DNA from 2 places in the Kocuria kalidii genome. Region 2 is predicted to be linked to the other one. Evidence: predicted binding sites of a transcription regulator. Region 2 holds the regulator's gene; the other holds the start of a gene.

Region 1 (15,417 bases), on a different contig from region 2:
TGCGCGTGGGGAGCTTCCAGTACGCCCGTGCGACGGGCGATCCCGGCCTCCTGCGCCGGCTCGCCGACCACGCGATCCGCCGCCACCACCCGCACGCGGCCCGGGCGGAGAACCCCTACCTCGCCCTGTTCGAGGCGGTCGTCACCGCCCAGGCCGAGCTCGTGGCGCAGTGGATGCTGGTGGGGTTCGTCCACGGGGTCATGAACACGGACAACACGACCATCTCGGGCGAGACCATCGACTACGGGCCGTGCGCCTTCCTGGACGGCTTCGACCCGGCCGCGGTCTACAGCTCCATCGACGTGGGCGGACGGTACGCCTACCGCAACCAGCCCGTGGTCGCGGAGTGGAACCTCGCACGCCTCGCCGAGACCCTGCTGCCGCTCGTCCACGAGGACCAGGACCGGGCCGTCGAGCAGGTGCAGACGTCCCTCCGCGGGTTCGCCGGGCAGTACAGCACCGTGTGGAAGGCCGGGCTGCGCGCCAAGCTCGGCCTCGCCGGCGACCACGGGGACGATCTCGTCGAGCAGCTGATCGACGAGCTGTTCCCCCTGCTGGCGGCCGACCGCGTGGACCACACGTCCTTCTTCCGTCTCCTCGGCCGGGCCGCCCGCGGCGACACCGGCCCGGTGCGGGGACTGTTCCTCGACCTGCCGGCCGTCGACGCCTGGGTGGAGCGCTGGCGCGCCCTGGGCCCGGAGGCCGCGGCGATGGACCGCGTCAACCCGGTGTACATCCCCCGGAACCACCTGGTGGAGGAGGCGCTCGAGGCCGCCACCGCAGGAGATCCGGAGCCGTTGACCGGGCTCCTGGAGGCCGTGACGGACCCCTACGTGGAGCGGCCCGGCCTGGACCGCTACGCCGAGCCCGCGCCGGACACCTTCGGCCCGTACACGACCTACTGCGGGACCTGAGGCACCGGTCCGGCTCCTCGGGGCCGCCGGTCACCCGCCGATGTACTCGCCGGTCACGCTGTTCACGGTGCCGTTCTCGATGCCCGCGCACTGTGCGGCGCCGGCGGCCGTCACGGGCTCGTAGTTGAGGCAGAAGGCGTCGTAGTAGGGCACCCCGTTCTGCCACGCGGCCAGTGCCTCGTCGTAGGTGAACTTCTCCGGGAAGGGGACCGCCCCCACGCCGGTGTTCACCTCCACCCGGCAGGTCCTGGGGTCGCCCGTGGCGGAGGCCAGGAGCTGGCCGGCCGTGTCGACGACGTCGATCCGGTCCTGCCCGGTGCCCATCGCGGACTGGTAGGCCCGGCAGATGTCGACGGCGACCGAGCGGTCGTTCACATCCGCGGTGAGCCGGTGCAGCAGACCGCCCTCCTGCGCGGGCTGCTGCTCGATCCCGGACACGGTCCCGGCGTGCTGCCGGCCCTCGGGGGTGGCGGAGAACGCGGTCCACGGGTCGGCGGCACCGGGCTCCGCCGGCGCCGGCCCGGACTCCTCGGCCGGTTCGGCGGTCGGTTCGGCGGTCCGCTCGGCACTCGGCCCGGCACTCGGCTCGGACGAGGGGTCCGGCGCGGTCCCCGCGGGGGAGGACGGGGCCGACGACCGGGCCGCGGCGGTGGCCTCCTGGATCCCGGAATCGTCGGAGCATCCGGCCAGGGCGAGACCGGATGCGAGGAACAGACAGGTGACGACGGCCTTCGTGCTCATGGGGTGCCTCAGCTTCGTGGTGGGGGATGGGGGGGCGGGGGTGCAGCGCACGGCGTTCACCGGGGGTCCTGGGCCCTCACCGGTCGTCCGTCCGTGCGTCCGTCTGTTCCTCGTCCGTGCGTCGTTCGCTCGTCCTACTCGCACGCGACGCCGTCCGAGTCGCCGTCCATGGCGTTCCGATAGCCGGGGTCACCGCGGTGCAGCGGGGCGGCGCCGGCCTCCCGGGCGGCGGTGCAGTTGGCGTAGTGCACGTCGGCCGGGGCGGGCGCCGGACCCTCCGGGGCCTCGGCCGGCGCCGCACCACCGGGGACGTCGCCGAACGGGGTGCCGCCGGGCAGCTGCTGGTCGGGGCAGCCGGAGAGCACCTCGGCCATCGCGTTCTTCTCCGGGGCCGTGACCCACAGTCCGTAGCGGGCCTTCACCGCGATCTGGACGGCCACCATGTCGCACGCGAAGGCCCGGTCGGGGGGCAGCCACTCGGAGGCGTCCTTGTCGGACTTCGATCCGTTCGTCGGGCCGTCGACCGCCAGCAGGTTCAGCGGATCGTTGGCGAGGGCCACCCGGTCGGTCGGGGAGAGCCGGCGCGCCCCCGTGACCCAGGCGTTGCCGAGCGAGACGACGTGGTCGACCTGGACGTCGCCGGACGTGGCGACCCCGCGCACGAAGTCGATGGTCGCGCCGGTGTAGGGGTCGGCGAGGGTGCCGGTGTCGACCCGGCACCCGTCGGCGGACACGACCCCGGTCAGATCCCGCGCCAGGACCTCGTTGCGGGAGTCCTCGCAGTCTCCGTCGGCGTCGATCCACCCGCCGAACAGGGCGTCCCGGTCGTAGTCGGACATCGTCCCGGCGGCGGCGACCGGGAGGTCCTCCAGAGCGAGGAAAGCGCCCGAGGGCGGGGTGACGGCGCGGACCGGGGTCTCCGACGGCTCCGGTGCGGGGGTCACCGTGGTGACCGATCCCGGGGTCCTCGACGCAGCAGGCGAGGGAGCTGCGCCGGCCGTGGCACTCGGCGACGGGAACGGGGTGGCGGGCACCGTCGTCACGGTGCCCGGGTCGGCGTCCGGGTCGGTGGACGCGGTGCTGGACGTGCACCCGACGACCAGCCCGATCGCGAGGACGAGGTGCAGCGGCACGGCCACGATCCACGTGCCCGCGGCGGAACTGCGGCGGGGGGCCACGCCTCCTCCGGGTGCGGGGGAGGAGGGCGGGGTGTTGCTCATGGTGCTCCTGGGGGGTGGGGGGAGATCGCCTGGTGGAGGGCACGCGGTGGGGGAGCGCGCGAGGCACCTTCTTGTTGTACGTTCCGGGGCGGCCCGGAACCGCACGACGCGCCGCGTGCGCCGACACCGGTCGGAGTGTGACGTGCGGAGCGCGTCGTGCCGGTCGCCGCGGGGCGCCGGGCCGGGCACCGACGGGCTCCCGCCCCGGCCGAAACCCCTCGGCCGCACCCCCTCGGCTGCACCCCCTTCTCAACCGCACCCGTCCCCTGCGCGCACGGACCGCGCCGTGCTCCCGGTCCGTCGCTGAGTGCCCCCGCACGGCCGTCTCCCGACGGCCCGGCGGAGGCCTCGTGCCCGCGCCATCCCCGCATGAGGGGTCAGACACGCGGGCCCGACCGGTGCGAGGATGCGAGCACGGGGAACGTCGAGCGGGGGGAGGGCCTCGTGCTGACCGCGCGCGACAGGATGCTCCTGGGCCTCTGGCTCCTGCCCGTGGGCCTCGGGCTCGTCGTGGGGACGCGCGTCGGGGACGACGACGGCTCCGTCATGCTGTTCGTCACCGGGGTCGTCGCGGCGCTGTACGCCGTCGTGCTGGTCCGTGTGCTCCTCGACGTGAGACGCCGGCGCCGCTGGGCACGGATGGCCTCCGCCGCGGGCGTCGTCCCGCCCGCCCCCGTCGATCCCGACCCGGAGCGTCCGGACACCGACGGCGAGCGCGGTCACGTCCTCGCCGTCTCGCGCGTCCTGCAGCTGGTCCTCGTCGTCTCCGGCGCCGTCTACGTCGTCGCGGAGGCCGGTTGGACCTTCGTCGTGGTCGCCGCGCAGCTCGTCACCGTGGTCACCATGGCCGCCTACGTCCACGAGCGCGGCGCGGAGCCGGTCGGGTAGCGTCCGGAGGTCCGCAGGGGTCGTCCTGCCGCCGGGCCCGCGGGTGCACGCGCCGGGCGGCGCACGGTGCCGCCCCCGTCCGCAGGGGCGGGGGCGGCACCGTGGGCGGCCGCGACGGATCGCGGCCGGCGGGCTCAGGACAGCTGCACGTACGTGGCCGAGTGACCGAAGCCCACGACGTCGTCACGGCCGTCGCCGTTGACGTCGCCGAGCAGGCGCGGATAGCGCTCCTCGGTCCACCCGTCCTCGTACCCGAAGGCGTCGACCTTCAGGTACACGGGCCCGTAGGTGTTCTGGGCCCGGCCGTGCGCGACGTACACCCCGGCGTTCCCGAACCCGACCAGGTCCTGGATCCCGTCGACGTTGATGTCGGCGTGGGTCCGCAGGTGGCGGTCGCCGTCCCACCCCTGCGCCTGCCCGAAGTTGCGCGGTTCCAGCTCGACCCCGGTGTACTCGCCGTGGTTGAGCGAGTACGCCGTGGAGACCCCCGCGTAGCCGTAGCCGACGACGTCGGCGGACGCGATGGGCTCGACGGCGTAGATGTTGACGTCGGCCAGCATCCGGGGATGGTCCTCCACGCGCCATCCCTGGGCGTAGCCGAAGTTGCGGATCTCCAGCTCCGGCTGGGTGAACGTGTCACCGGGCCGCGAGAAGTACGAGACGTACGTCCCGGCGTGGCCGAAGCCCACGATGTCGGCCGTGCCGTCCCCGTCCATGTCGTCGAGCATCCGGGGGTGCTTCTCGATCCGCCAGCCGTCCTCCCAGCCGAAGCTGTCGAGCCGCTTGCCCGTGCCGAAGAAGGTCCGGTCGGTCCCGCCGTGCGAGATGTGGACACCGGAGTGGCCGAACCCGACGATGTCAGCGGTCAGGTTCCCGTCGACGTCGGCCAGCTCCCGAGGGTGCCTGTCGACCCGCCAGCCCTGGTTCCAGCCGAAGTCGCGGACCTTCAGCTCCGGCGTGGTGAAGCGGCCGTCGCCCAGGGAGTAGGCGACGTAGACCCCGGCGTTCCCGAAGCCCACGATGTCGTCGAGCCGGTCGCCGTCGACGTCGGCCAGCGTGCGGATGTGCCGCTCCTCGGTCCAGCCCTGGGCGGCGCTGAAGTTGCGCACGCTCGATCGCGGCGTGCTGAAGGTGCCGTCGGCCTGGCCGAAGGCGACCTGGACGCCCGTGTTGCCGAAGCCGACGACGTCGGCGCGGCCGTCGCCGTTGACGTCGGCGAGCTCGCGCACGTGCTGGTCCACGCGCCAGCCCTGGACGTAGGAGAACATGGGCTGCGAGGTCGCGGCGTGGGCCGGACCGGCCACGGCGAGCCCGCCGGCGACGAGCGCGGTGACCGATGCGCCGGTGAGGGTGCGGGAGACGAGAGAGTGTTTCATGGTGGTGGCCCCGAAGTGGTGAGGTGGTTCGTCGGCACGGGTGCAGGTGGCATGTGCCGGGGACGTCGGTCGACCCCCGGTCGACCGGGAGATGTTCCCCGGGAGCAGGGTGTGCCACCGGGGAACCGGTGACCCCGGGAACGAGGTCCCGGGGTCGAGGCGCAACAGCTGAGAGTGCCAGTTTACTCGTGCAACATGTTGCTCACCAAGGGCTTTCGCGTCCGTGACGCCTCCTGCGGCCCGCGTGTCAGGGCTGCGGTGCGGCGCCGGCGGGGCAGCAGGCGCCGTCGCCGTCCACCGCGGAGGCCTCCCGGTCGGTGCGGCCCTCGAGGTCGGGCCGGGCGTCGGCGGTGACGGTGTAGACCTCCCACGGCTCCTTGCCCGGACCGGTCACCCAGACCTTGTCCTGGACGGCGTAGCAGCAGGTGGTCTGCTCCTCCGGCCGGGTGGCCAGGCCGGCGTCGGCCAGTCGGCGCGCGGCCGCGTCGACCATTGCCGTGCTCTCCACCTCCACGCCGAGGTGGTCCATGCGGGTGTCCTCGCCGGGCTCCCCCTCCAGCAGCACGAGCTTCAGGGGCGGCTCCGCGACGGCGAAGTTGGCGTAGCCCGGGCGTCGCTTGGCCGGGGCCGTGCCGAACAGGGTGGAGTAGAACGCGATGGAGCGCTCGAGGTCGGCCACACGCAGGGCGAGCTGGACTCTGGACATGACGGTCTCCTTCCGGGTGGGACGGCTGCTCATTCAAATCGACAGCCGTCTATGTGACATAGTGCCACCAGCATCGACGTTCGTCAATATGTTCCTCCCGGCCGCCGCCGGAGGGCTCGCAGCGGGGGCAGCCCGGTCGGCTGCTGCCGGAAGCTCTGCGCGGACACGACCCCGATCGGGCCCTCCGGGGCGTGCAGCCCGTAGGCTCGCTCCGTGACCGAGCTCAGCGACACGGCCTTCACCGGTGTGGTGAGCAGCGCGTGCCTCACGGCAGGAGTGGCGCTGCTGGTGGCCGCGCTGCTCGTCCGGTGCCTGTACGCCTGGTGGGTCAGGACCGTCGCCGTGCACCTGGTCGAGGACGGCCGGCACCGGTTGCGCTGGTACACCACCCGGTACGAGATCCACGAAGAACCCTGGCTGCGCCCACCGCCCGCGGACCCCGGGGCCGGGGCGGAGGTCACGGTCTACTACCACGCCCGCCACCCGCACCGCTGGTCCCTCGTCGCCCCGTACCGCTGGCTGTGGTCGCTCACCGCGGCCGGGACCCTGCTGCTCGGCGTGGGACTCCTGTTGCGTCTTCTCCGGGGATGAGACCCCGGGACCGCTGACCCGCCCATGACGCGGAGAGGCACCCGGCCGTCCCGGGACCGGGCCCGGCACGTACAGTGTCGGCCATGGAAGGAAACCACGAGCCGTCCCTGACCGACGCCGAGGTGCGCAGGATCCGCGAGGACTTCCCGCTCCTGACGGGCACCCCGACGGTCTACCTGGACTCCGGGGCCACCTCCCAGAAGCCGCTGGCCGTGCTGGACGCCGAGCGGGAGTTCTACCTGCACCGCAACGCCGCGGTCCACCGCGGGGCGCACACCCTGGCGGTGGAGGCCACCGACGCCTACGAGGAGGCGCGCCGGGTCGTGGCCGGCTTCGTGGGCGGCGCCGAGACCGAGCTGGTGTGGACCTCCAACGCCACCGAGGCGATCAACCTGCTCGCCTACTCCTTCTCCAACGCCACGGCCGGACGCGGGGGCGAGGCGGGGCGGCGGTTCCGGCTGGGCCCCGGCGACGAGATCGTGACCACCGAGCTCGAGCACCACGCCAACCTCATCCCCTGGCAGGAGCTGGCCGCGCGCACCGGGGCCGTCCTGCGCTGGATCCCCGTCGACGACACCGGGGCGCTCGACCTCGGGGCGGCGGCCGAGGTCGTCGGGGAGCGGACCCGGGTGGTGGCCTTCAGCCACGTCTCCAACGTCACCGGCGCGATCACCGACGTCGCGGCGCTGGTGGGACTGGCCCGGGCGGCCGGGGCGCTGACCGTGCTGGACGCCTGCCAGTCGGTGCCGCACCTGTCCGTGGACCTCCCCGCCCTGGGCGTGGACTTCGCGGTGTTCTCCGGGCACAAGATGCTCGGCCCCACCGGCATCGGCGCCCTGTGGGGGAGGACCGAGCTGCTCGACGCGATGCCCCCGTTCCTCACCGGCGGATCCATGATCACCAAGGTCACGATGGAGACCGCCCACTACCTGCCCGCCCCCACCCGCTTCGAGGCCGGCACCCAGCGGGTGGCCCAGGCCGTGGCGCTGGCCGAGGCCGTGCGCTACCTGGAGGACGTCGGGATGGAGCGGATCGCCGCCCACGAGCACGCGCTCGGGCAGCGGCTCGCGAGCGGGCTCGCCGAGCTCGAGGGGATCCGGCTGATCGGCCCGCCCCCGGGCACTGCGCGGGTGGGTCTGGCAGCGGTGGACGTGGACGGGGTGCACGCCCACGACGTCGGCCAGGTCCTCGACGTCGCCGGGGTCGCCGTGCGGGTGGGCCACCACTGCGCCCAGCCGCTGCACCGGGCGCTGGGGCTGACGGCCTCCACCCGGGCCAGCGGCTACCTCTACACCACCACCGAGGACGTCGACCGGTTCCTGGCCGAGCTCGCCGGGGTCCGGTCCTACTTCCGCGTGGCCGGCTGAGCCCGTGGCCGCCGCACCGGACCGCACCGCACCGCACCGGACCGCACGGCACCGGAGCACCCGAGCGCCGGAAGGGGAACCCATGAGGAGGAACCCGCCATGAGGAGGAACCCGTGAGCGCGCTGGACGGGCTGTACCAGGAGGTCATCCTGGACCACGCCAAGCGGCGCTCCGGTGAGGGCCTGGTCGCCCCGGACCCGGGGCACGGGAGCGGGGAGTCGCACCAGTACAACCCGACGTGCGGCGACGAGATCACCGTGCGCGTCGAGCTCGCTCCCGCGGGCGCCGGGACGGAGCCCGTGGTCGGACGGCTCACGTGGGAGGGCGAGGGCTGCTCGATCTCCATGGCCGCGGCCTCGGTGCTGGCCGAGGCCGCCCCCGGGATGACGCGCTCCGAGCTGCGGGCGCTGATCGGGTCCTTCCGGGAGCTGCTGCGCTCCCGCGGCACCGTGGAGCCCGACGAGGAGGTCCTCGGCGACGCCGCCGCCTTCGCCGGGGTGTCCCGGTTCGTGGCCCGCGTCAAGTGCGCGATGCTCGGCTGGGTCGCCGCCGAGGAGGCCCTCGGCCGCGCCGGCTGAACGGCTGCGGCTCCGGGCGGTGCCGGGAGCGCCGCTCCACCGGCACGGAATTCCCCTCCGCCCCCCGGGGTTGAGCCGGACATGCCCCTCTCCGACGTCCCGCTCTCCCTCCTCGACCGCGCCGCCGTCCGGGCCGGCTCCTCGGAGGCCGAGGACCTCGCGCACGTCCTGGACCGGGCCGTGCGCGCGGAGGCACTGGGCTACCACCGGTTCTGGGTCGCCGAGCACCACGCGGTGCCCGGGATCGCCGGCTCCGCGCCGGCGGTGCTGATGGCCGCGCTGGCCGCGCGGACCCAGCGCCTCAGGATCGGCTCGGGCGGGATCATGCTGCCCAACCACCAGCCCCTCGTGGTCGCCGAGCAGGCCGCCACCCTGGAAGCCCTGCACCCCGGCCGGATCGACCTCGGCGTGGGCCGCTCGGTCGGGTTCACCGCGGCCGTCCGGGACGCGCTGCGCACCGGGAAGGACGCCGCGGACCGGTTCGGGGACGATCTCGCGGAACTGCTCGAGCACCTGTCCGGCACGGCGCCCGTGACCGTCCGGCCCCGGAACCACGCCGCCACACCGGTCTTCGTCCTGGCGACCGGCGCCGGGGTGGAGATCGCGGCGCGGGCGGGACTGGCCGTCGTCCTCGGCGGCCCGGCGCTCTTCCGCCAGGGCGCCGGCAGCGCCGTCCCGGTGCTGGAGCGCTACCGGCAGCGGTTCCGGCCGTCGCCGTGGTGGTCCCGGCCGCACGTGCTGGTCTCGGCCAACGTGGCGGTGGCGGACACCCGCGAGACCGCCCGGGAGCTGCTCCTGCCCGAGGCCCTCGCGCTCGCCGTCTCCCGGACGCGGGGCGAGTTCCCGCCCCTGGCGCCCGTGCGTCCTGCGGAGCTGGACCGGCTCCCCGGCCGGACGCGCAGCCTGGTCGAGGACGCCCTGGCGAACTCGGTCCACGGCACGCCCCCGGAGGTCCGGGCCCGCCTGGAGCAGCTGGTCGCGGACACCGGCGCGGACGAGCTCCTCGTGACCGGCGGGGCGTACGACCTCGACGCCCGGGCGGCGTCGGACCGGCAGCTCGCCGCGCTCTTCGCCCCCCGCCGGGACTGACCTTTCCCAGCGCCGCGGTGCTGCCGCCCCGCCGCCCCTCAGTCCTGCCCCGCCGCCCCGCCATCCCGCTCGCCGCGGCGCTTTCACGCCCTGCTGTCCCGCCGAGTCCCCCAGTGGATCCATCCTTCGGCGCCGAGTCCCCCGAGCAGCCGCAGATCCCCACGATTCGCCATGGGGATCCGGCGACCATGTGGGGACTCGGCGACGAGAGGCAGCGGGGGAGCAGCGGGGGAGCGGCGGGAGTGCGACGCGGTGGGCGGGAGAGCGGCGGGGAGGCGGCGGGGGAGGAGGTGGCGAGCGAGTGCCGATAGAGTGGCGGGGTGCCACAGCTGCTCGTTCTCGCCGCCCATCCCCTGGAGACCAAGTACTTCCCGGAGGACATCGACCTCGTCCTGACGGGCGTCGGGATGTCGGCCGCGGCGGTGCGCACCACCGAGGCGGTGCTGACCCGCTGCCCGGACCCCGCGCGGCGGGCGGAGCTGACGGTGCTCAACATCGGCAGCGCCGGTGCCCTGAGGGGCGGGCTGCACGGAGTGCTCGAGCCCTCCCGGGTCATCAACCGGGACGTGGACGAGGAGCTGCTGCGCGCGGCCGGGATCCCCGTGGACAACGTCATCGAGCTCGGCGGCGACGGGCCCGTCCTCGCCACCGGGGACTCCTTCGTGGCCGGCGGACCGTCCCGGGACGCCCTGGCCGCCCGGGCGGACCTCGTGGACATGGAGGGCTGGGCGATCGCGGTGGCCTGCCGGCACCTGGGGGTGCCGCTGCGGATGGTCAAGCACGTCTCCGACGCCGCCGACGAGGAGGCGGTCGCGTGGGCCGAGAAGGTCGAGCTCAGTGCCCTGGCCCTCGGGCGGTGGTTCCGCGGCAGCGGGATCACCCGGCCGTGACCCGCCGCAGGACCGTCCGGATCCGCCACTAGACTGGGACCAGCATGAGACTTCTCCGCCAGCGCGAGTCCCTGGGCGCCCAGCAGGACTACGAGAGCGCCATGACCCTCCTCGCCGACGTCCGCCGCAGCGGGCCGGTCCTGCGCCTCTACGAACCGGCCCCCACGGTCGCCTTCGGCCGCCGGGACGAGCTGCGCCCCGGCTTCGCCGACGCCGCCCGGGCCGCCCGCGAGAGCGGGTTCACCCCGCTGGTCCGCCGGGTGGGCGGCCGGGCCGCGGCCTACCACGGCGGGTGCCTGATCGTGGACCACCTCGAACCCGCCGAGGACCCGACCACGGGCATCCAGGACCGCTACCGGCTCTTCGGCGACATGATCGTGGCCGCCCTGGAGGAGCTGGAGGTCGAGGCCGACGTCGGCGAGATCCCCGGCGAGTACTGCGCCGGCGAGCACAGCGTGCACGGGACGCACCCGGCGTCGTCGTCGGCCCCGGGGCGGAAGGTGAAGCTGGCCGGCACCGCCCAGCGGGTGGTCGCGGGCGCCTGGTACTTCAGCACCGTGCTGGTCGTCGAGCAGGCCGAGCCCATCCGCTCGGTGCTCACCGACGTCTACGCCGCGCTCGACGTGGACTGGGACCCCGTGACCGCGGGGGCCGTGGACGACCTGCGCCCGGGCACCACCGTGGCCGACGTCGAGCGCGGGATCCGCAAGGTGTACGGCATGTACTCCGAGTACCTGGGGTACGGGCCGCTCACCGACTGAGTCCCGGCCACGGGCCGGGCAGACCGAGGAGGTACCAGATGTGCGGACGCTACGTCATCGCCCGGGCCGTGGGTGACCTCGTGGCCGCGACCGGGGCCGTCCCGGACGAGAGCCTCGGGGACGCCGCCGACTCCGCGCGGCTGCGGGCCAACTGGAACACCGCGCCCACCACCGACGTGCCGATCGTCCTGGAGCGCCTCGCGGGCGGGAACGGCCGCGACGACGACGGAGAGCTGGTCCGGGAGCTGCACGTCGCCCGGTGGGGGCTGGTCCCGGGCTGGGCCAAGGACCCGGCGGTCGGGTCCAGGATGTTCAACGCCCGGTCGGAGACCGTCCTGGAGAAGCCGTCCTTCCGCAAGGCGGTCCGCGCCCGCCGGTGCGCGGTCCCGGCCAACGGCTACTACGAGTGGAAGAAGGAGCCCGGCGCCGGGAAGGGCGGGCGCAAGCAGCCCTACTACGTCCACCCGGCGGACCCGGCGGAGACCATCTGGTTCGCCGGGATCTACGAGTGGTGGCGGGTCCCCGAGGGCACGGAGCTGCACTCCGCGGCCCTGCAGCCCGGGCGGGACGAGGGCGGGAGCGCCTGGCTGCTGTCCTGCTCGATCCTCACCACCGACTCCCCGGAGCCCTCCGCGGAGCACCCCGTGCTCACGGAGCTGCACGAGCTGCACGACCGCATGCCGATCCCGCTCGCGCCCGAGCACGTGCGGGACTGGCTGCGCCCGGGGGAGGCCGACGCCCCGCAGCTCGTGGACATGGTCCGGTCCGAGGCGCACCGGACGGCCGCCCGCTGGGTGCTCGACCCGGTGGACCCCGCGGTCGGCAACGTGCGCAACAACTCCCCGGAGCTCGTGGAACCGCAGCGGAGCCTGTTCTGAGCCCCCGGGAGCCCGCGGGGCGGATCGTCGACTTCGTCCGCGCCCACGGCGGCGGGGTCGTGGCGACCAACAGCGGGGGAGGCTGTCCCGAGTCCGCGTGGGTGAATCTCGCAGCCCTCGGGGACGGGCGGCTGGTCTTCGGCACGAACGAGCGCAGCCGCAAGTACGCCAACCTCCTCGCGGACCCGCAGGTCTCGCTCGTGCTGGTCTCCGGAGCGGGTCAGGAGTTCCAGCTCGAGGGCGAGGCCGCGGTGCTGGAGGGCTCCGCCGCGCAGGACGCCGGGGAGGTGCTGGAGTCCCGTCACCCGGGGGCCACGGGCAAGCCCAGCACCCGGCTCGTGGCGGTGCGCCCGACCTGGGCGCGGTTCGTCGACGTCGCGGCCGAGCCCCCGGTCCGGGAGGAGCTCGCCCTCTGACCCGGCCGGAGAGGGCGGGTCGGGCTCAGACGTAGTCCGTCTCGGGGGCCCACCGGTTGAAGTCCAGCGTCAGGTAGAGCGCGAGCGCCGCCGCGTTGTCCTCGGAGATCCGCAGGCAGACCTGGTCGTAGCCGTTGTCGAAGAGGGTGCCGATGGCGCAGCGCACGAGCTGCTCGGCCAGTCCCTGACGTCGGCGGGAGGCCGCGGTGAACAGCTCGAAGATGTAGGGCACGTCGGGGAGGTCGTCACCGATCCGCCGGGCCAGGACCAGGGCCGCGGCCACCACGGTCCCGTCGTCGTCGACCACCACCGGCGAGGCGTCGGGCAGGAAGGGGCCGTACTTCCCGTCGAAGACGCCCCGGACGACCTCGCGGGCCTCGTCCAGGCTGGAGACCCCGCCCTGCTCGTAGGAGGAGTAGTAGAGCTGGGCGAGGCTCTCGGCGTCCTCCGGGCTTGCCGGCCGCAGGTCCACCGCTGGTGTCTTCTTGTTCGCCGCGGTGTGGGCGATCAGCGTGATGTTTCCGGTCATGGGAGGCCTCCGTGATGTCGGCGCCGGCTGCTCCGGCGGGGCGGACGAGGGGACAGGGGACGTCCGGGCGGGTCTCGCGGGGCAAGCCCTCCGTGCACTCAGCGTATCCATTTCGTTGGGCTTGTCCATGCTTCCGGACCGTGCGTTGCAAAAGCGAATACAGTTCTCCGGCAGAAACAGTTCGGGGAACACGTGTTCCTTCTCAGCCCCTGTGGGAGTTAGCGTGTCGTACAGGTGTTCTAGCTTCCAGGGGAACAGGGCGTCCCGCGGAACGGGCGCCGGCCGAGGGAGAGAGGAGCCGTCGTGGGTTTTCTGACGGAGAGCGTCGACGTGGACTGCGACACGGACGGGATGCCGGTGGGTGTGCGCTGGCGCGGACGGAACTACCTGGTGGCACAGGACCCCGTCCGCTGGTACGAGCGCCGGGCGTGGTGGGCCGAGGACGCGCGGCTGCCCAAGGACCACGGGATCGGGGCGGTGGACCAGCAGATGTGGCGGGTCCAGGTCCAGTTGAACGTCCGCTCCGAGCTGCTGACCCTCGAGCTCGTCCACACCCTCGACACCGGGCGCTGGCGGCTGCTCGCGGCCACGAGCGCCACGGGGGCGCAGGTGGTGCGCTGTGCATAGGCCCCTCGGGGGTGCATAGGATTCGGTGACGGAGACCGCACCGCAGACTGTGAGGGAGCACCCGTGAGACTCGGCACCGTGCGACGCGACGGCACCACCCAGGCCTTCCGGCAGGAGGAGGGCCGGACCGTCTACCTTCCCGTCCCCGACGTCGGGGCGCTCCTGGCCGGCGGCGACCTGCGGCTGCCGGGGGAGCCGGGTCCCGCCCCCGCCCCGGAGGACCTGGCGACCCCCGTCCTGCGCCCGGGCAAGATCCTGTGCGCCGGTCTGAACTTCTACGACCACGCGGAGGAGGTCGGCCAGGAGGTCCCGACGCACCCCACGATCTTCGCGAAGTACGCCACCGCGCTGATCGGTCCCACGGACCCCATCGCCATGCCGGAGGAGTCCGAGAAGATCGACTGGGAGGCCGAGCTCACCGTGGTGGTCGGCTCGCCCCTGCGCCACGCCACGCCCGACCAGGCGCGTGCCGCGATCGCCGGGTACACCGTCATGAACGACATCTCGGTGCGGGACTGGCAGGGCCGGACCTCCGAGTGGTTCCAGGGCAAGAACTTCGACCGCACCACCCCGGTGGGTCCCGTGGTCGTGACCCCCGACGAGATCGACCCCGAGGCGGGACTGGCGATCCGCTGCACCGTGGACGGCGTGCTGCACCAGGACTCCGGCACCGACCGGATGATCTTCTCGGCCGTGGAGCTGGTCGAGTACATCAGCCGGTTCCTGACCCTCGAGCCCGGGGACCTCGTGGCCTGCGGCACCCCCGCCGGCGTGGGCCTCGCCCGGAAGCCCCGCCGGATCTGGCTGCGCGACGGCCAGGAGGTCGTCACCGAGATCGAGGGCATCGGCGCGCTGCGCAACGTCTGCACCCCCGCCGAGGACCTCCGGGCGGCGGCCGGCTGACCCGGTCCGCGACACCCGTTCCGGACCCGGTGCCCGCCCTCGACTTCCTGTTCCCGCCTTCGACCCGAGGACACCATGGCGACGATCGGCTTCCACGCCTCCCACGAGCAGATCCCTCCCGAGCAGCTGCTGCACGACGTCCGGCACGCCGAACAGGTCGGCTTCGGTGCGGCCATGTGCTCCGACCACCTCGAGCCGTGGTCACCGCACCAGGGGCACTCCGGGTTCGCCCTCTCCTGGCTGGGCGCGGCCCTGGCCGGCACGGACCTGCCGTTCGGGTTCGTGCACGCCCCGGGCCGGCGCTACCACCCCGTGGTCACCGCCCAGGCCACGGCCACCCTCGCCCGCATGTTCCCCGGCCGGCTCTGGGCGGCCCTGGGCAGCGGGCAGAAGCTCAACGAGCGGGCCGTCACCCCGGACTGGCCGGCCAAGGAGCAGCGGCAGCGGTTCCTCGAGGGGAGCTTCGACGTCGTCCGCCGGCTGCTCGCGGGGGAGGAGGTGTCCTGCCGGGAGCCGTTCCATGCCGACCGCGCCCGGGTCTGGGACCCGCCGGAGGTGCCGCCCGCCCTGCTCGTCGCCGCGCTCACCCCGACGACGGCCCGCCGCTTCGCCCCCGTGGCGGACGGGTTCATCACGGTCAACCAGCCCCTCGAGGACCTGCGCCGGATGCTCGACGCCTGGCGCGAGGCCGGCGGCACCGGCCGGGCCGCGCTGCAGGTGCACCTGAGCTGGGCGCCCTCCTCGGAGCAGGCCCGCGCGATCGCCTTCGAGCAGTGGCGCACCAACGTCTTCGACCCCGTGACCATGGCCGAGCTCGCCTCACCCCAGGACTATCTGCGCAAGGCGGTCCAGGAGGACGTCGGGGACGAGGAGGTCGCCGGGGCGGTCAACGTCTCCGCCGACCTCGGCCGGCACGCCCAGTGGCTGCACGAGTACGCCGAGC
Region 2 (15,417 bases):
CCTATTCACGAGACGTCTCGCAACCCATAACTTGTGCTCCATCAGCTGGTCTGTCGAAGGCGTTTCGTTCCGGAGGCCCACACGTCCGATCCATCCCGATTCAAAGCCGCACGCTCGGCCACGAGACGGGCTAGGCGGAAACTGACGATGCTCGTGCTGACATGGCGTCTCATCGCCTCATCTGCGCTCGTCCTTCCCCGTGCGACTGCGATGAGGACCTTCTCCTCGCGGACTGTCTGGGCCCCTGCGGTTCGAACCGTCGCGCGATAGCGCGCGTGAGGCAGCCGACGAGGTCGTCTGCGGTGCCGCTCCCGGTCGAGCGGACCCTGTCGGAGCAGGCACGGGCACCCGGGCCGGTGGGGAGAGAAACGACGACCTCGTGACGGAGTCGGATTCGCCCACCGGCAGCCGCCGCTGACGAGGCGATGCCGGTGCGTTCTGCCGGATCCGGTGACAGAGGGAGTGAACGGGGCAGCAGCGGCGGGTCAGGTCCGCAGGTGGTCGAGCAGGGCGTGCACGATGGGCAGGTCGGCCGGGATCCAGGGGAGGTCGAGGGCGCCGCGGGCGTCCCCCAGCGGGAGCCAGCGCACGGCGAGGTGGTCCTCCCCCATCACGGGCCCCGGGCGGCCGCCGGCCGCCACGGCGGTCCAGACGCGCATCGCCGCGGTGTCCGTGAGCGGCCAGCCCTGGGCGTGCGGGCCGCGCACCTCCGCGAGGAGCTCGACGGCCACGCCGAGCTCCTCGGCGCACTCCCGCACGAGGGCCTGCTCGCAGCTCTCGTCCGGCTCCTGCTTGCCGCCCGGGAACTCCCACAGGCCCCGCAGGGTCTCGGGGTAGGCCCGCTGGGCGGCGAGAAAGGCCGTGGGGCGCTCGGCGTCGTCGAGCAGGGCGGCGCCGACCACCTGGGTGCGGTAGGCGACGGGCAGCGGCGCGGTCATCGGCTCAGCGCCCGCCGTCGGGCGCGGGCCGCCGCTGGGCGCGGGCCGAGGCGTAGAGGCAGACGGTGGCGGCGGTGCCCACGTTGAGGGACTCCGCCCGGCCGTGCACCGGCACGGCGACGCGGTGGTCGGCCAGCGCCTTCTCCTCGGCGGAGAGTCCGCGGGCCTCGTTGCCGAACAGCCACACGGTGGGCCCCGCCAGGTCGTAGCCGGCGCCGACGCCGTCCGCACCGGCGGCGCGGGCGGCCGAGGCGTCCTGGAGCCGGTCGAGGTCGACGTCCCCGTGGCCGTCGGCGGCCAGCACACCGCATCCGGCGGCGCGGGCGGCGCCGAGCAGCGCGGGCAGGTCGGCGCCCACGACCACGGGCAGGTGGAAGAGGGAGCCGGCGGTCGAGCGCACGGTCTTGGGGTTGTAGACGTCCACGCTGCCGGCGGTGAGCACCACCGCGTCCGCCCCCGCGGCGTCCGCCGCCCGCAGCACGGTGCCGGCGTTGCCGGGGTCCTGCACGCGGGCGAGCACGGCCACGAGCCGGGGCCCGGCGGCGAGCACGGTCCCGAGGTCCGCGTCGAGGGGCCGGCACACGGCGACGACGCCCTGCGGGGTCACGGCGTCGCTCATGGCGGCGAGGACCTCCCGCGTCACGAGGCGCACGAACACGGAGCGGTCCCCGGCGACGTGCTCCAGGAGCTCGGCGATGTCGGGGTGGCGGCCCAGGGCGTCCTCGGTGACGTACACGGCGTCCACGCAGGGCGACCCGAGGTGCCGGGCGAGGGCCTCACGGGCGTTCTGCGGGCCCTCGGCGAGGAACAGTCCCCGCTTGGCACGCGCGGAGCGCCCGGCCAGTCCCGCGACGTCCCGGACCCGATCGGCTCGGGGGTTGGACATCGGCTGGGCGGCCAGGCGCTCCGTGAGGTTCACTGCTCCGACTGGGATCAGGCGGCGGCTTCGCGCGGCGCGGAGGTGTCCTCCGGCAGGGCCTTCTTGGCGATCTCGACGAGGCCGGCGAACGCCTTCTCGTCGTTGACGGCCAGCTCGGCGAGCATGCGGCGGTCGACCTCCACCTCAGCGGCCTTGAGGCCCTGGATGAAGCGGTTGTAGGTCAGGCCGTTGGCGCGGGCCGCGGCGTTGATGCGCTGGATCCACAGCCGGCGGAAGTCGCCCTTGCGCTTCCGGCGGTCGTTGTAGCTGTAGACGAACGAGTGGGTGACCTGCTCCTTCGCCTTCCGGTACAGGCGCGAGCGCTGGCCGCGGTAGCCGGAGGCCTGCTCGAGGACGACCCGGCGCTTCTTGTGGGCGTTGACCGCCCGCTTCACACGTGCCACGTGTGTACTCCTTCACTTCGGTCCCGGACCGTGGGCCCGGGAGGTCAAATCTGTGCGGGGCGGGGAGGCTGGCTCCCCGGAGGATGCGAGGGGACTACTTGCCCAGCATCTTCTTGATGACCTTGGCGTCGCCGGGGGCCACGATCTGGTCGGAGGCCAGGCGACGGGTCAGCCGGGAGGACTTGTGCTCCAGGTAGTGGCGGCGGTTGGCCTGCTGGCGCTTCACCTTGCCGGTACCGGTGAGCTTGAAGCGCTTCTTCGCCCCGCTGTGGGTCTTCATCTTCGGCATGTGGGCCGCTCTCCTTACGATTCTTCCGGTGGTGGCCACCGGAGGGCACGACGACGTCCGTCGCACCTCTTCGGCGCCCCCGGGCGCAGCCGGGGCCGGCTGCGCCCCGCGGGGCGTTGTCAGTACTGCTCCGCTCGCGCGGAAGTCCTTGCGGGGCTCAGGCCCGGGGCCCGGGCCTGGCGCCCGGCTTGGGACCGGGGCGGGGTGCCTTCGGCGTCGCCGCCGGGGCCTGAGGCGCAGGGGCCTGGGGAGCCGGCGGCTTCGGGGCGGCCTTCGGCACCGAGGTCTCGACGACCTCGGGCTCGGGGGCCGGTGCCGTCTCCTCGACCTCGGGCTCCGGGGCGGCCTGGGGCGCCGGGGTCTCGACGACCTCGGGGTCGGGTGCCGTCTCCCGGGCCGCGGGCGCCGGGGTCTCGACGACCTCGGGTTCCGGGGCCGGTGCCGTCTCCTCGACCTCGGGCTCCGGTGCCTGCTGCTGCACCGGCTCCTCGGCCTGCCCGGCCCGGTCGCGCAGCTCGGCCGGGAACGCGTCCCCGATCGACTGGGTCACGGGCGCGGCGGAGGAGGTGTCGACCTTGTCCTTCGCCTTGCGCTCGTTGTCGGCCTTCGCCTCGTCGCGCTGCTTCTGGCGGCGCGCCTCGGCCTTGGCCTCGGCCTTGTTCTTCAGCGGGCCCACGACCATCACCATGTTGCGGCCGTCGACCCGGGGGCTCGACTCGACCGCGCCGACCTCCGCGACGTCGTTCGCGAAGCGCTCGAGCAGGCGGACGCCCATCTCGGGGCGCTGCTGCTCGCGGCCGCGGAACTGGATCATGGCCTTGACCTTGTCGCCGGCCCCGAGGAACCGCTTGGCGTGGCCGACCTTGGTCTCGTAGTCGTGGGTGTCGATCTTGAGCCGGAACCGGACCTCCTTGAGGACCGTGTTCGTCTGGTTCTTGCGCGACTCCCGGGCCTTGACGGCGGCTTCGTACTTGTACTTGCCGAAGTCCATGAGCTTGGCCACCGGCGGCTTGGCGTTGGGCGCCACCTCGACCAGATCGAGATCCGATTCGCGGGCCAGCCTCAGTGCGTCCTCGACGCGGACGATGCCGACCTGCTCGCCTGCGGGTCCGACGAGACGGACTTCGGGGACTCGGATTCTGTCATTGATTCGTGGATCGCTAATGCCGTGCTCCTGAAGTTCTGCGTGATCGCCCGGAGGTCTCCGGGGACCTCATGGTCCGGTCCGCAACGAACAAAAGCCCCCGCTGCGGTCGGCAAGCGGAGGCTCATCGGTGCGGCACCCATGGGGTGACGCGCTGCATGACGGAGCGGACGCGGGATGTCCCGGCCGTGCCGTCGTGCGGACGATGTCGTCGCGGACCCGGCAGCCGTGGGCCGGTCCTCCGAGAGGCTCGGGCTCCGTGGCCGGCGCGGGTGGGAGTCTCCTCCACTTGCACACTGCGGACCATCCTAGCCCATGGGCGGCGGGTTCGGGAAACGACGGTCACACCGGCGTCTCACTCGTCCTCGGTGGTGTGCAGGGCCCGGCGGGCCGAGAGCAGCTCCGTCTCCGGCCGGGCGGCCACGAAGCGCTCGACCTCGTCCAGCACCTCGACGATGCGCGCGGCGTCCGCCGCGACCACGGCGGTGCCCACCAGGGTCCGGCGGTGCAGCTCGAGGTGGCCGACCTCCGCGGCGGTCACCGGGAAGCGGCGGCGCAGCTCGGCCACGAGCGGCCGCACCACGGAGCGCTTGCCCTTGCGGGAGTGGACGTCCCCCAGGAGCACGTCGAACTCGATCCACCCGATCCACACGGCGCCCTCGCCTCCTTCCGGCCGGGTCCGGCCCTCCCTGCAGGATAGGCCGGGCGGTCCCCGGCGGTGTGGCAGAGTTGGACCATGACTTCCGAGCACACCTTCCGCTTCGACGACGACGACGCCGCACGCTCCGGCGCGGACATCCCCCGGGAGACGGTCCAGGCCGTCGACGAGCAGATGCGCGACATCGCGGAGGTGCCCGCCATCGAGGTCATCACGACCGCGGCGGTCCACCTCATGAGCGCGGCCGCCGTGAAGTGCGGTCTCGCCGCGGGCGAGGACGCCGACGAGCTCAAGGACCTCGACGAGGCCCGCAAGCTGATCACCGCGCTGGCCGGGTTCGTGACCGCCGCCGCCCCGGAGATCGGCTCGCAGCACGCCGCTCCGCTGCGCGACGGCCTGCGCACCCTCCAGCTCGCGTTCCGCGAGGCATCGCGCTACCCGGACGCCCCGGGCGCGGGCCCCGGCGAGAAGTTCACCGGACCGGTGAACTGAGCGGACGCCGGCGCACCGTCCGACGCGGGCCGGTCCGGGTGCCCCCGGGTCAGCCCGCCGTCGTGAGCCGCAGCTGCATCGAGTCCACGTCCTCCGCGAGGGCCGGCTCGACGCCGAGCCGGGCCTGGAAGCGGGCGACGACGTCGTCCAGCTGCGCCCGGTCCAGGCCGGCCCGCAGGGACAGCACGACCGCGAGCTCGGGCCCCGCCCCGCCGCCCTGGACGACCGCTCCGTCCGCGGCGCGCACGGCCACCCCGTCCCCGGGAGCCGTGCCCACGGCGAGCACGCCGGGCAGTCCGCCGGCGCAGCGCCGGACGGCCTCCGCGACCGCCGGGCTGCGGTAGGAGGGCGTCCAGGGCCTGTCCTGGGCCAGTGCCCAGAGGGCGGGGCGGCGCACGGCGAAGGGGAGGTCCGTCCCGGGGTCCAGGACGAGCAGCTGGGTACCGTCCTTGACCGCGGCCACGGCGGCCCGGCGGACGTCCGTGGCCACGGGCCGGGCCTGGCCGTGCCAGCCCGCGAGCGCCGCCGTGGAGGTGAACACGGGCAGCACCTGCCGGCCGTCCGCGGCACGCAGGGACACGAGCGCCATGTCGGCCTCCTTGTCGGCCACGAGACCGTCCGGCGTGAGCGTCGAGGCGGAGACCTCCGCCACGACGGGCACGAACACCCGGGTCCCCACGAGCGCGGCGACCACGGAGGCCTCGTCCCCCGTCCCGGCGCGCAGGGCGTCGAGGGCCTGCAGGACGGCCGGGGCGGCGGCGCCGTCGTCGTCGGGGAAGCGGTGGGTGTGGCTGGTGCCCTCCCCCAGGTCGCGACCGGCCCAGGCCTGGCCGCCGGTGTCCTCGGTGCCGCCCGCCCCCGCGAGCTGGGCGGCGATGTGGGCGGGCAGCGGCCGCTCCGTCACAGGGCTCCCGGCCGGCCCGCCACGTCGAGGGCCTCTTCCAGGGTGAACCGGCCCGCGTACAGGGCCTTGCCCACGATCGCTCCCTCGACGCCCGAGGGCACGAGGGTGCGCAGGGCCGCGAGGTCGTCGAGGGAGGAGATGCCCCCGGAGGCGACCACGGGCTTGTCGGTGCGGGTCGCGACCTCCTGCAGCAGCCCGAGGTTGGGGCCCTTGAGGGTGCCGTCCTTGGTGACGTCGGTGACGACGTAGCGGGCGCAGCCGTGCTCCTCGAGGCGGTCCAGGACCTCCCAGAGGTCGCCGCCCTCCTGGGTCCAGCCGCGGGCGGCGAGGACGGTCCCCCGCACGTCGAGGCCCACCGCGATGACGTCGCCGTGCTCGGCGATGACCTTCTGCGTCCACTCGGGGTTCTCGAGGGCCGCGGTGCCCAGGTTGATCCGTGCGGGGTCCAGGGACAGGGCCCGCTCGAGCGAGGCGTCGTCGCGGATGCCGCCGGACATCTCGACCTTCAGCGCGAGCTCGGCGGCCACGCGGCGCAGCACGTCGATGTTGTCGCCGCGGCCGAAGGCGGCGTCGAGGTCCACCAGGTGGATCCACTCGGCGCCGGCCTCCTGCCACGCGAGGGCGGCCTCGAGCGGGTCGCCGTAGCCCGTCTCGGAGCCGGCCTCGCCCTGGACGAGGCGCACGGCCTGGCCGTCCGCGACGTCGACGGCGGGCAGCAGCTGGAGGCGGGGGGTCTCGCTCGGGGACATGGGGTCTTCCTTCTCGGGGTTCGGGGTTCGGGGTCTCGGACAGGAGGGCGGGGTGCTCAGCGGCCCTGGAACCAGGCGTACCAGCCGTAGCCCACCATGGCGGCGGCCGTCAGCGCCAGGAGCACGACCGTCCAGCGGGGCTTCGCCTGCTGGTGGAAGGAGATGGCGCCTCCGGCGACGAACGCGCCGAGCACCATGACGACGACGGCGAAGCTCACGCGGCGCCGTCCTGGTCCGCCAGCGTGGGCCGGCCGGCCAGGGTGTCCCCGCCCAGGGGGTCGCCGGCCTTGAGGTGGTCCAGGCGACCCGTGCGCGGCAGGGTGCCCAGCCAGTTGCGCAGCAGCCGGATGCCGGCCTCGGAGGACTTCTCCGGGTGGAACTGGGTGGCGCACAGGGCGCCGTTCTCGACCGCCGCGACGAACCGCCCGCCGTGGTCCGACCAGGTGACCTGCGGCGGCCGCATCTTCTCGATGCTCTGCGGGAAGTCCCACGCCTGCACGCCGTAGGAGTGCACGAAGTAGAACCGCTCGTCCTCGATCCCCCGGAAGAGCACCGAGTCCTCCGGCGGCTCCACCGTGTTCCAGCCCATGTGCGGGACCACGTCGGCCTTGAGGCGCTCGACGACGCCGGGCCACTCGCCCATGCCCTCGGCCTCCTGGCCGTGCTCCACCCCGGACTCGAAGAGGACCTGCAGGCCCACGCAGATGCCCAGCACGGGGCGGCCGCCGGCCAGTCGTCGGCCGATGAGGCGGAGCCCGTCGACGGAGCGCAGTCCGTCCATCACGGCGGCGAAGGCCCCGACGCCCGGGACCACGAGGCCGTCGGCGTCGAGCACCGCCTCGGGGTCGGCGCTGAGGACCACGTCCGCGCCGGCGGCCTCGAGCGCGCGCACGGCCGAGCGCACGTTGCCGGCGCCGTAGTCGAGGACCGTGACGGTCGGCCGGGTGCCGCCGTCGGTCGTGGCGGTGCCGTCGGTGCTCACAGGGCTCCCTTCGTGGACGGGATGCCGCGCACCCGGGGATCGGGCTCCACGGCCTGACGGAGGGCGCGGGCCAGGGCCTTGAACTGGGCCTCGGCGATGTGGTGGGGGTCCCGGCCGGCCAGCAGCGTGACGTGCAGGCAGATGCCGGCGTGGTGGGCCAGGGACTCGAAGACGTGCTGGACCATGGAGCCGGTGAAGTGCCCGCCGATGAGGTGGTACTGCTGGCCCTCCGGCTCGCCGGTGTGCACCGCGTAGGGCCGGCCGGAGATGTCGACCACGGCGTTGGCCAGGGCCTCGTCCAGCGGGACGGTGGCCTCGCCGAAGCGGCGGATCCCGGCCTTGTCGCCCAGCGCCCGGCGCAGGGCGTCGCCGAGGACGATCGCGGTGTCCTCGACGGTGTGGTGGACGTCGATGTGGGTGTCGCCGGTCGCCCGGATCCGCATGTCGATCAGCGAGTGCTTCGACAGGGCGGTCAGCATGTGGTCGTAGAACGGCACGGAGGTGTCGATGTCGTTCTCGCCGGTGCCGTCGAGGTCGATCTCGACGGACACCGTGGACTCGCTCGTGCGCCGCTCCAGGGTGGCGCGGCGGGGCGCACGGGTGGTGGTCTGGTCGCTCATTCGGTGGGAACTCCTCGCGGGCGCGGCACGGCCGTCGGCGGGCCGCGGGTGGACCGGTCCGGGCCGCGCGGCGGCGCCCCGGGTCCGGTGGTGGTGGTCTGCTTCCATGCTATCCGGGTCGGGGGGACCCCGGCCCCGGGTCCCTCAGCCGCCGGAGACGATCCGCTCCACACTGGTCAGGAACGCGGTGGTCTCGTCCTCGGTGCCGGCGGTGACGCGCAGGTGGCCGGGGATCCCGACGTCCCGCACGAGCACCCCGTCCTCGAGCAGCGCCTCCCACACGGCCCGGGAGTTCCCCATGCCGCCGAAGAACACGAAGTTCGAGTCGGACTCGGCCGGCTCGAGCCCGAGCCGCTTGAGCTCGTCGACGATCCGGTCGCGCTGCATCTTGATGTCCTCCACGTTGGCCAGCAGCGACCCCGAGTGGCGCAGCGCCGCCAGGGCCGTGGCCTGGGTGACGGCCGAGAGGTGGTACGGCAGCCGGACGAGGCGTACGGCGTCGGCGACCTCGGGCGCCGCCGCGAAGTAGCCCAGGCGGGCGCCGGCGAGCGCGAACGCCTTGCTCATGGTGCGGGAGACGATCAGGCGGGGCCGGCCCTCGAGCAGCGTGAGTGCGGTGGGGGTGCCGCCGTGGGAGAACTCGGCGTACGCCTCGTCCACCACCACGACCGTGCGGAACTCCTCCCCCGCCTCGTACACGGCGGTGACCACGTCCGTGCCCAGCGCCGTGCCCGTCGGATTGTTGGGCGAGCAGAGGAAGACGACGTCCGGGCGGTGCCGGCGCACCTGCTCGGCCGCGGACTCCGTGGACAGGCCGAAGTCCGCCGCACGCTCCCCCGCCACGAAGCCGGTGTGCGTCCCGGAGGCCAGCAGCGGGTACATCGAGTAGGTGGGGACGAAGGTGAGCAGGGTGCGGCCGGGACCGCCGAAGGCCTGCAGGATCTGCTGGAGGATCTCGTTGGAGCCGTTGGCCGCCCACAGGTTCCCGGGCCCGAGCCCGTGGCCGAGGTACGTGGCGAGCTCCTCGCGCAGGGCGGTGAACTCGCGGTCCGGGTACCGGTTGAGGGCCCGGGCCGCCTCGGTGACCTCCTGCACGATCGCCGCGTGCACGTCCGCCGGGACCGGGTGGGTGTTCTCGTTGGTGTTGAGCGCCACGGCGACGTCGAGCTGCGGAGCGCCGTACGGCGTCCTGCCGCGCAGGTCGTCGCGGAGCGGGAGGGCGTTGAGTCGGTCCAGGTTCTGCGTCACCCGGACAGTTTAGTGCTCCGGCCGGGTGCCTCGGCCCAGGGACCTCGTCCGGCTCGTGCCGGGCCTTCCGCCGCGCCTGTCTGCTCCGGCCGTCGCCCCCTGCACCGGCCGTCGTCCGCTGCGCCGGCCATGGCCCACCACGCCGGCGGGCCTCTGCTCCGGCAGCCGGCTCCGGCGCCCTGTGCCGGCGCGGGCCCTGGCCTCCTGCTCGGGGCGGGCGGCTCAGGCGGCCGGGACCTCGAGGAGCTGGCCGGCCACGAGCACGGAGCTGTCCAGGTCGTTGAGCTCCACGATCTCGTCCATGACCTCCCGCGGGTCCCGGTCCGGGTCGGCGGTCACGGCGAGCTCCCACAGGCTCTGCCCGGGGAACACGGTGGTCTGCTCGGTGCCGGAGCCCGGCACGGGCTCGCTCGTGGCGGTGGCCGTGGACGGGACGAGGAAGATCACGGCCAGCACGACCAGGGCGGCGGAACCGGCGAGGACGGGCAGTCCCAGGAACACGAGGCGGCCGCGGCGGGTCAGGGTCAGCGGGGTGCGGGAGCCGGAGCGCGCGGGGCGGGCCCGCCGGAGGGCGCGGCCGAGGCCTCGGGCGGATCCTGCGGACTCGCGGCGGCGGGCGACGACGGCGCTGAGGGTGGCACTGGCACTCATGACATGAACTCCTTGACGTTCCCGCACGGGGCGGGCGATCTCGAACTCCGGTCCGGTCGACGGCCCGTCGGGGCCTGCATTCGATCGAACATACTTTCGAATACCGATGACCCATGTCTAGCACGTGTCTGCGAACCCTGTCGACAACCGCTCGTACATATGTTTGAAGACACACGGCGTGTCGCCTAGGCTGGGGGCATGTTCGGGCCTCGGGCCGGTGCGCGCTTCGAACCCCCGGCGCCTGCCGACCGGGTCCCATGGAACCACCCGGGTCCGACATCGGAACCGGGTCCGCGCACACCGGCGGCGGCACCGGCCGCCGGACGGGAAAGGACGACGCTCCCATGGCCCAGCCCCCCACTCCCGACGACGCCCGCGCGCGGACGGCACGCCCCGGAGCGCGCTCGCGCAGCCGCGGCCTCACCGTGCGGCAGCGCACGATCCTCGAGGCCATCCAGCGCTCCATCGCCGAGCACGGCTATCCGCCGTCCATGCGGGAGATCGGTGACCTCGTGGGCCTGGCCTCGCTCTCGAGCGTCACCCACCAGCTCTCGCAGCTCGAGAAGCTGGGCTACCTGCGCCGCGATCCCAAGCGTCCGCGGGCGATGGAGGTGCTCACGCCCCTGCAGCTGCACGGGGGCACCGCACCGGAGCCCTCCGAGCCGCCGCGCGGGGCCGGCGCGGCCGAGCCGGACGGCTCCGCCCGCCCTGCCGCCCGTTCCGCGGTGGCCGAGCTGTCCACCTCCGCGGACGTGACGATGGTCCCCCTGGTCGGCCACATCGCCGCGGGCGGGCCGATCACGGCCGAGCAGGCCGTCGAGGACGTCCTCGCCCTGCCGCGCCAGCTGGTCGGGCACGGCGAGCTGTTCATGCTGCGGGTCAAGGGCGACTCGATGATCGACGCCGCGATCTGCGACGGCGACTGGGTGGTGGTGCGCCGGCAGAGCGCCGCCGACAACGGTGACATCGTGGCGGCGCTGCTCGACGACGAGGCGACCGTCAAGACCTTCCGCCAGCGGGACGGCCACACCTGGCTGCTGCCGCAGAACACGCGGTACGAGCCGATCCTCGGCGACCACGCCACCGTGATGGGCAAGGTCGTCTCGGTGCTGCGCAGCCTCTGACCCGCCGCACCCCGGGCGCCCGGACCCTCCGACGGAGGGCCCGGGCGCCGTTGCGTCCGGCCCGGATCGTCCCGGCGCAGGTCTCCCCCGGGACAGGTCTCCCCCGGCGGACTCGTCCTCAGCCCGAGGACAGGCGCTGCAGCGCCCCGAGCACCACGGACCGGTCCGTGGTGGTCCACAGCGGCGGCAGGGTTCCCCGCAGGAAGCCGCCGTAGCGGGCGGTCGCGATCCGGGAGTCGAGGATCGCCACGACACCGCGGTCCCCGCCGGCACGGATGAGCCGCCCGGTCCCCTGGGCGAGCCGCACCGCCGCGTGCGTCGCGGAGACGGACATGAACCCGTTGCCGCCCGCCCGTTCCGCGGCGCGGCTCCGGGCGCTCGCGAGCGGGTCGTCCGGCCGCGGGAAGGGGATCCGGTCGATCATCACCAGCCGGCACGAGGCACCGGGCACGTCGACGCCCTGCCACAGGCTCATCGTGCCGAAGAGGCTGGTCGCGGGGTCGTCGGTGAACTCCTGCACGAGTCCCGCCAGCGAGGACTCCCCCTGGCAGAGGATCGGCAGGTCGGTGCGCGCGCGGAGGGCCTCGGCCGCCTCCTCCGCCGCCCGGCGGGAGGAGAAGAGCCCCAGGGCGCCACCCCGCGAGGCCTCGAGCAGCGCCAGCATCTCGTCCAGCTGGGCCGGGGTGAGGCGGCGGCCGGGCTTCTCCAGGTGCTTGGCGAGGTAGAGGATGCCCTGTCTCGGGTAGTCGAACGGGCTGCCGACGTCCACGCCCTCCCAGCGCGGGGCGCCCTCGCCCCGGAGTCCCAGGGCGCCGGCGGCGGAGTCGAAGGACGCGCCGACGGACAGGGTCGCCGAGGTGAGGACCACGGTGCGGCCGTCGAAGAGACCCTCCCGCAGGGTGCCCGCCACGCTCAGCGGCGCCACGTGCAGGGTCGCCGGGTCGGAGTCCTCGGCGGCGACGTAGCCGCGGCCGGGCTCCCAGCCGCCCTGCCGGGAGATCCACAGCACCTCACGGTGCTCGTCGGCGGCGAGGATCCGCTCGGCCAGGTCGAGGACGTCGCTCACCCGGGAGCGGGCCATCTGCCGGCCGGCGTCCCCGTCCTTTTCCCCGGCACCGGCCTTGGACTCGGTCATGACGGTGCGGGCGGCGTCCCGGATCTGGGCCACCGCCGCCGCCTGGGCGTCCTCGAGGCCCCGGTGCAGCAGCTCGGCCGGCGCGCCCATCAGGGCGGCCTCGAGATTGGCGGCCCCGGCCGTGAGGGAGTCGGGGCTCGCGGAGGTGTGCTTGCGCACCGACGCGGCCGCCGAGCGCACCATCGCCGCGGAGAGCTGGCCGGTGACGGCGCCCGTCACCCGGTCCTGGAGCTCGTGGGCCTCGTCGATGACCACGACGTCGTGCTCCGGCAGCACGGTGATCCCCTCGAACGCGTTGATCGCGAGCAGGGCGTGGTTGGTGATGACGATGTCCGCTTCGCCGGCGCGCTGCTTCGCGAGCTCGGCGAAGCAGTCCTCGAAGAGCGGGCAACTGCGCCCCAGGCACTCCTTGGCCGTGACCGACACCTGACGCCAGGCGCGGTCGCTGACGCCCGGGAGCACCTCGTCCCGGTCCCCCGTCCCGGTGGACCGGGCCCACTCGCGCAGCCGCTGGACCTCCTGGCCGAGCCGCCCGGGGTTCTCGGCGGCCTCCGGCTGCGGGGCACCGGGGTGCGGGGCGGCGTCGGGCAGGGCGAAGAGCGCTCCCGGATCGTCGTCGGAGGGATAGCCGCCCTCGAGCTTGTGCAGGCACGCGTAGTTGCTGCGGCCCTTGAGCAGCGCCACGTCCACGTCCCGCTCCAGCTCGCCCTCGAGGGCGGCCAGCAGGCGCGGGACGTCCCGTCCCACGATCTGCGACTGCAGGGCCAGCGTCGCGGTGGCCACGACCACGGGCTTGTCGGCGTGCTGGGCGTGCTCGACGAGCGGGGCCAGGTACGCGAGGGACTTGCCGGTGCCGGTGCCCGCCTGGACCAGCAGGTGTCGCCCGCGGTCGAGGGCCTCGGCCACCTTGGCCGTCATCAGGCGCTGCCCGTCCCGCACCTGCCCGCCCATCGCGGTCACGGCGGTGTCGAGCAGGGCCAGCGCGTCCTGCGCCCCGGGCAGCGTCTCGGGGCGCACCCCGGAGACGTCCTGCCCGGACTCGTCCACGAAGGCGGCCGGCACGGGCTCAGGCGCTCTCGGCGCCGAAGCCGGGAGCGTGCTCGGGGGCGAACTCCGCGAGCTCGGCCGCGAGGTCCTCGCGGACCTTCACGAGCAGGTGCGTGCCCTCGGGCAGGTGCTCGGTGCGCAGGATCTCCGCGTCCCAGTCGTGCAGGCGGCTGACCACGTCGCCGCGCTGGTAAGGGACGAGGAGGTCCAGCACCGTCTCCGGACGCGGGATGGACTCGCTGATCCGCTGCCGCAGCTCCTCGATGCCCTCGCCCGTGCGGGCCGAGACCACGACCACGTTGCGCTCGCGCTGCCGGATCCGCTCGACCACGAAGGGGTCGGCCGCATCCACCTTGTTCAGCGCGATGATCTCCGGGATGTTCTGGGCGTCGATGTCCGTGAAGACCTGGCGCACGGCGCGGATCTGGCCCTCCGGGTCGGGGTGCGAGGCGTCCACCACGTGCAGGACGAGGTCGGAGTCGGCGACCTCCTCCAGGGTGGAGCGGAACGCCTCGACGAGCTGCGTGGGCAGCGACCGCACGAAGCCGACCGTGTCCGCGAGCGTGTAGCCGATGCCGTCCGGCGTCTGCGCGCGGCGGACGGTGGGGTCCAGGGTGGCGAACAGGGCGTTCTCGACGAGCACGCCGGCGTCGGTGAGCCGGTTGAGCAGCGAGGACTTGCCCGCGTTGGTGTAGCCGGCGATCGCCACGGACGGCACGGAGTTGCGGCGGCGGTTGAGCCGCTTCGTCTCGCGCGCCGGCTTCATGGCCGCGATCTCCCGGCGGAGCTTGGCCATGCGGGTGCGGATGCGGCGGCGGTCCAGCTCGATCTTGGTCTCACCGGGTCCGCGGGAGCCGATGCCCTCACCGGCGGCGGCGCGACCGCCCGCCTGACGGGACAGGGACTCGCCCCAGCCGCGCAGTCGCGGGAGCAGGTACTCGAGCTGGGCGAGCTCGACCTGCGCCTTGCCCTCCTTCGACTTGGCGTGCTGGGCGAAGATGTCGAGGATCAGGCCGGTGCGGTCGATGACCTTGACCTGCACGACGTCCTCCAGCCCGCGCCGCTGGGAGGGGGCGAGCTCGGAGTCGACGACGACGGTGTCCGCGCCGGTCGCGGCGACGATGTCCCGCAGCTCCTTGGCCTTGCCCGAGCCCAGGTACGTGGCCGGGTCCGGCTTGGTCCGGCGCTGGACGATGCCGTCGAGCACCTCGGAGCCGGCGGTCTCGGCGAGCGCCGCCAGTTCCCGCAGGGAGTTCTCGGCCTCGGCGAGCGTGCCCTCGGTCCACAGCCCGGCCAGCACCACGCGCTCGAGGCGCAGCTGGCGGTACTCGAGCTCGGTGACGTCCTCGAGCTCGGTGGACAGACCGGCGACGCGGCGCAGGGCGCGGCGCTCCTCGAGGTCCTGCTGACCGCCGTCGTGGACGGTGTGCCCGTCCCCGGCGTCGGCGAGCTCGCGGGCCCGGCCGGCGAGCCGGCCCGTCGCCGCGGATTCGCTTTCGGGGGCCGGGACCTGGCCGGCGGCCTGCTCCCGGGCGCGCGCCCGGGACAGCACCCGTTCGACGACGTCCTCCAGGTCCTGCCGGCTCAGGCCGTTCCCGGGCTCCGCGTCGGTGCGGGGCTCGGCAGGGGTTTCACGGGGGTGGGTCATGGTGCCTTTCGGAACGAGCTGCTGATCGGTCAAGTCTAGTGGTGGCGCCGGACATCCCGGCGGCGCGGGGCGTCGCGGCCGGGCGGGCTCCACGGTGCGGGCCCGGCGTGCGCGGTCGGTAGCATGGGGCGCTATGGCACCGCGTTCCGACTCCCCCGATCCCGTGGCCGGCCCGGCGACCCCGAACCCGGGGACCGAGCACTACTTCTCCGAGGATCCCTCGGCACCCGAGGTGCGGCGCTCCGTGACGGTCCGCCTGCGGGGGCGGGAGGTCGTGCTGCAGACCTCCAACGGGGTGTTCAGCCCGCGAGGTCTCGACAGGGGAACGTCCGTGCTGCTGGAAAATGTTCCCGATCCGGCGGGCGCGGAGCTGCTGGACCTCGGCTGCGGCTGGGGACCGGTCGCCCTGAGCCTGGCGGGGTCCGCCCCGGGCTCCCGCGTCACGGCCGTGGACGTCAACGAGCG

The links. Region 2 encodes LexA, which represses DNA repair genes until DNA is damaged. Its sites were predicted from a motif close to TCGAACANNTGTTCGA; they were not measured.
Region 1: ACH9D3_RS01050 (DUF6504 family protein) is a predicted target of LexA. The motif match lies at 13,171-13,186, and genes of this name have one in related genera.

Annotation. Positions count from the first base shown of each region.
Region 1 covers NZ_JBISWJ010000008.1:13,566-28,982, forward strand. The annotation lists gene ACH9D3_RS00975 (protein adenylyltransferase SelO family protein) at 1-914, shown strand, start outside; gene ACH9D3_RS00980 (hypothetical protein) at 945-1,655, opposite strand; gene ACH9D3_RS00985 (excalibur calcium-binding domain-containing protein) at 1,790-2,875, opposite strand; gene ACH9D3_RS00990 (hypothetical protein) at 3,245-3,763, shown strand; gene ACH9D3_RS00995 (FG-GAP repeat domain-containing protein) at 3,898-5,139, opposite strand; gene ACH9D3_RS01000 (ArsI/CadI family heavy metal resistance metalloenzyme) at 5,387-5,845, opposite strand; gene ACH9D3_RS01005 (hypothetical protein) at 6,059-6,436, shown strand; gene ACH9D3_RS01010 (SufS family cysteine desulfurase) at 6,520-7,803, shown strand; gene sufU (Fe-S cluster assembly sulfur transfer protein SufU) at 7,917-8,381, shown strand; gene ACH9D3_RS01020 (MsnO8 family LLM class oxidoreductase) at 8,463-9,470, shown strand; gene ACH9D3_RS01025 (nucleosidase) at 9,791-10,360, shown strand; gene ACH9D3_RS01030 (lipoate--protein ligase family protein) at 10,405-11,121, shown strand; gene ACH9D3_RS01035 (SOS response-associated peptidase family protein) at 11,160-11,999, shown strand; gene ACH9D3_RS01040 (pyridoxamine 5'-phosphate oxidase family protein) at 12,023-12,415, shown strand; gene ACH9D3_RS01045 (GNAT family N-acetyltransferase) at 12,441-12,944, opposite strand; gene ACH9D3_RS01050 (DUF6504 family protein) at 13,248-13,571, shown strand; gene ACH9D3_RS01055 (fumarylacetoacetate hydrolase family protein) at 13,635-14,474, shown strand; gene ACH9D3_RS01060 (TIGR03885 family FMN-dependent LLM class oxidoreductase) at 14,550-15,417, shown strand, end outside.
Region 2 covers NZ_JBISWJ010000033.1:27,193-42,609, forward strand. The annotation lists gene ACH9D3_RS05455 (NUDIX domain-containing protein) at 486-938, opposite strand; gene ACH9D3_RS05460 (TrmH family RNA methyltransferase) at 943-1,857, opposite strand; gene rplT (50S ribosomal protein L20) at 1,872-2,261, opposite strand; gene rpmI (50S ribosomal protein L35) at 2,356-2,550, opposite strand; gene infC (translation initiation factor IF-3) at 2,708-3,715, opposite strand; gene ACH9D3_RS05480 (DUF503 family protein) at 4,050-4,346, opposite strand; gene ACH9D3_RS05485 (DUF1844 domain-containing protein) at 4,431-4,844, shown strand; gene ACH9D3_RS05490 (SseB family protein) at 4,894-5,748, opposite strand; gene priA (bifunctional 1-(5-phosphoribosyl)-5-((5-phosphoribosylamino)methylideneamino)imidazole-4-carboxamide isomerase/phosphoribosylanthranilate isomerase PriA) at 5,745-6,497, opposite strand; gene ACH9D3_RS05500 (hypothetical protein) at 6,554-6,715, opposite strand; gene hisH (imidazole glycerol phosphate synthase subunit HisH) at 6,712-7,479, opposite strand; gene hisB (imidazoleglycerol-phosphate dehydratase HisB) at 7,476-8,099, opposite strand; gene ACH9D3_RS05515 (histidinol-phosphate transaminase) at 8,244-9,347, opposite strand; gene ACH9D3_RS05520 (LysM peptidoglycan-binding domain-containing protein) at 9,570-9,998, opposite strand; gene lexA (transcriptional repressor LexA) at 10,343-11,122, shown strand; gene ACH9D3_RS05530 (helicase C-terminal domain-containing protein) at 11,241-13,319, opposite strand; gene hflX (GTPase HflX) at 13,324-14,952, opposite strand; gene ACH9D3_RS05540 (methyltransferase) at 15,086-15,417, shown strand, end outside.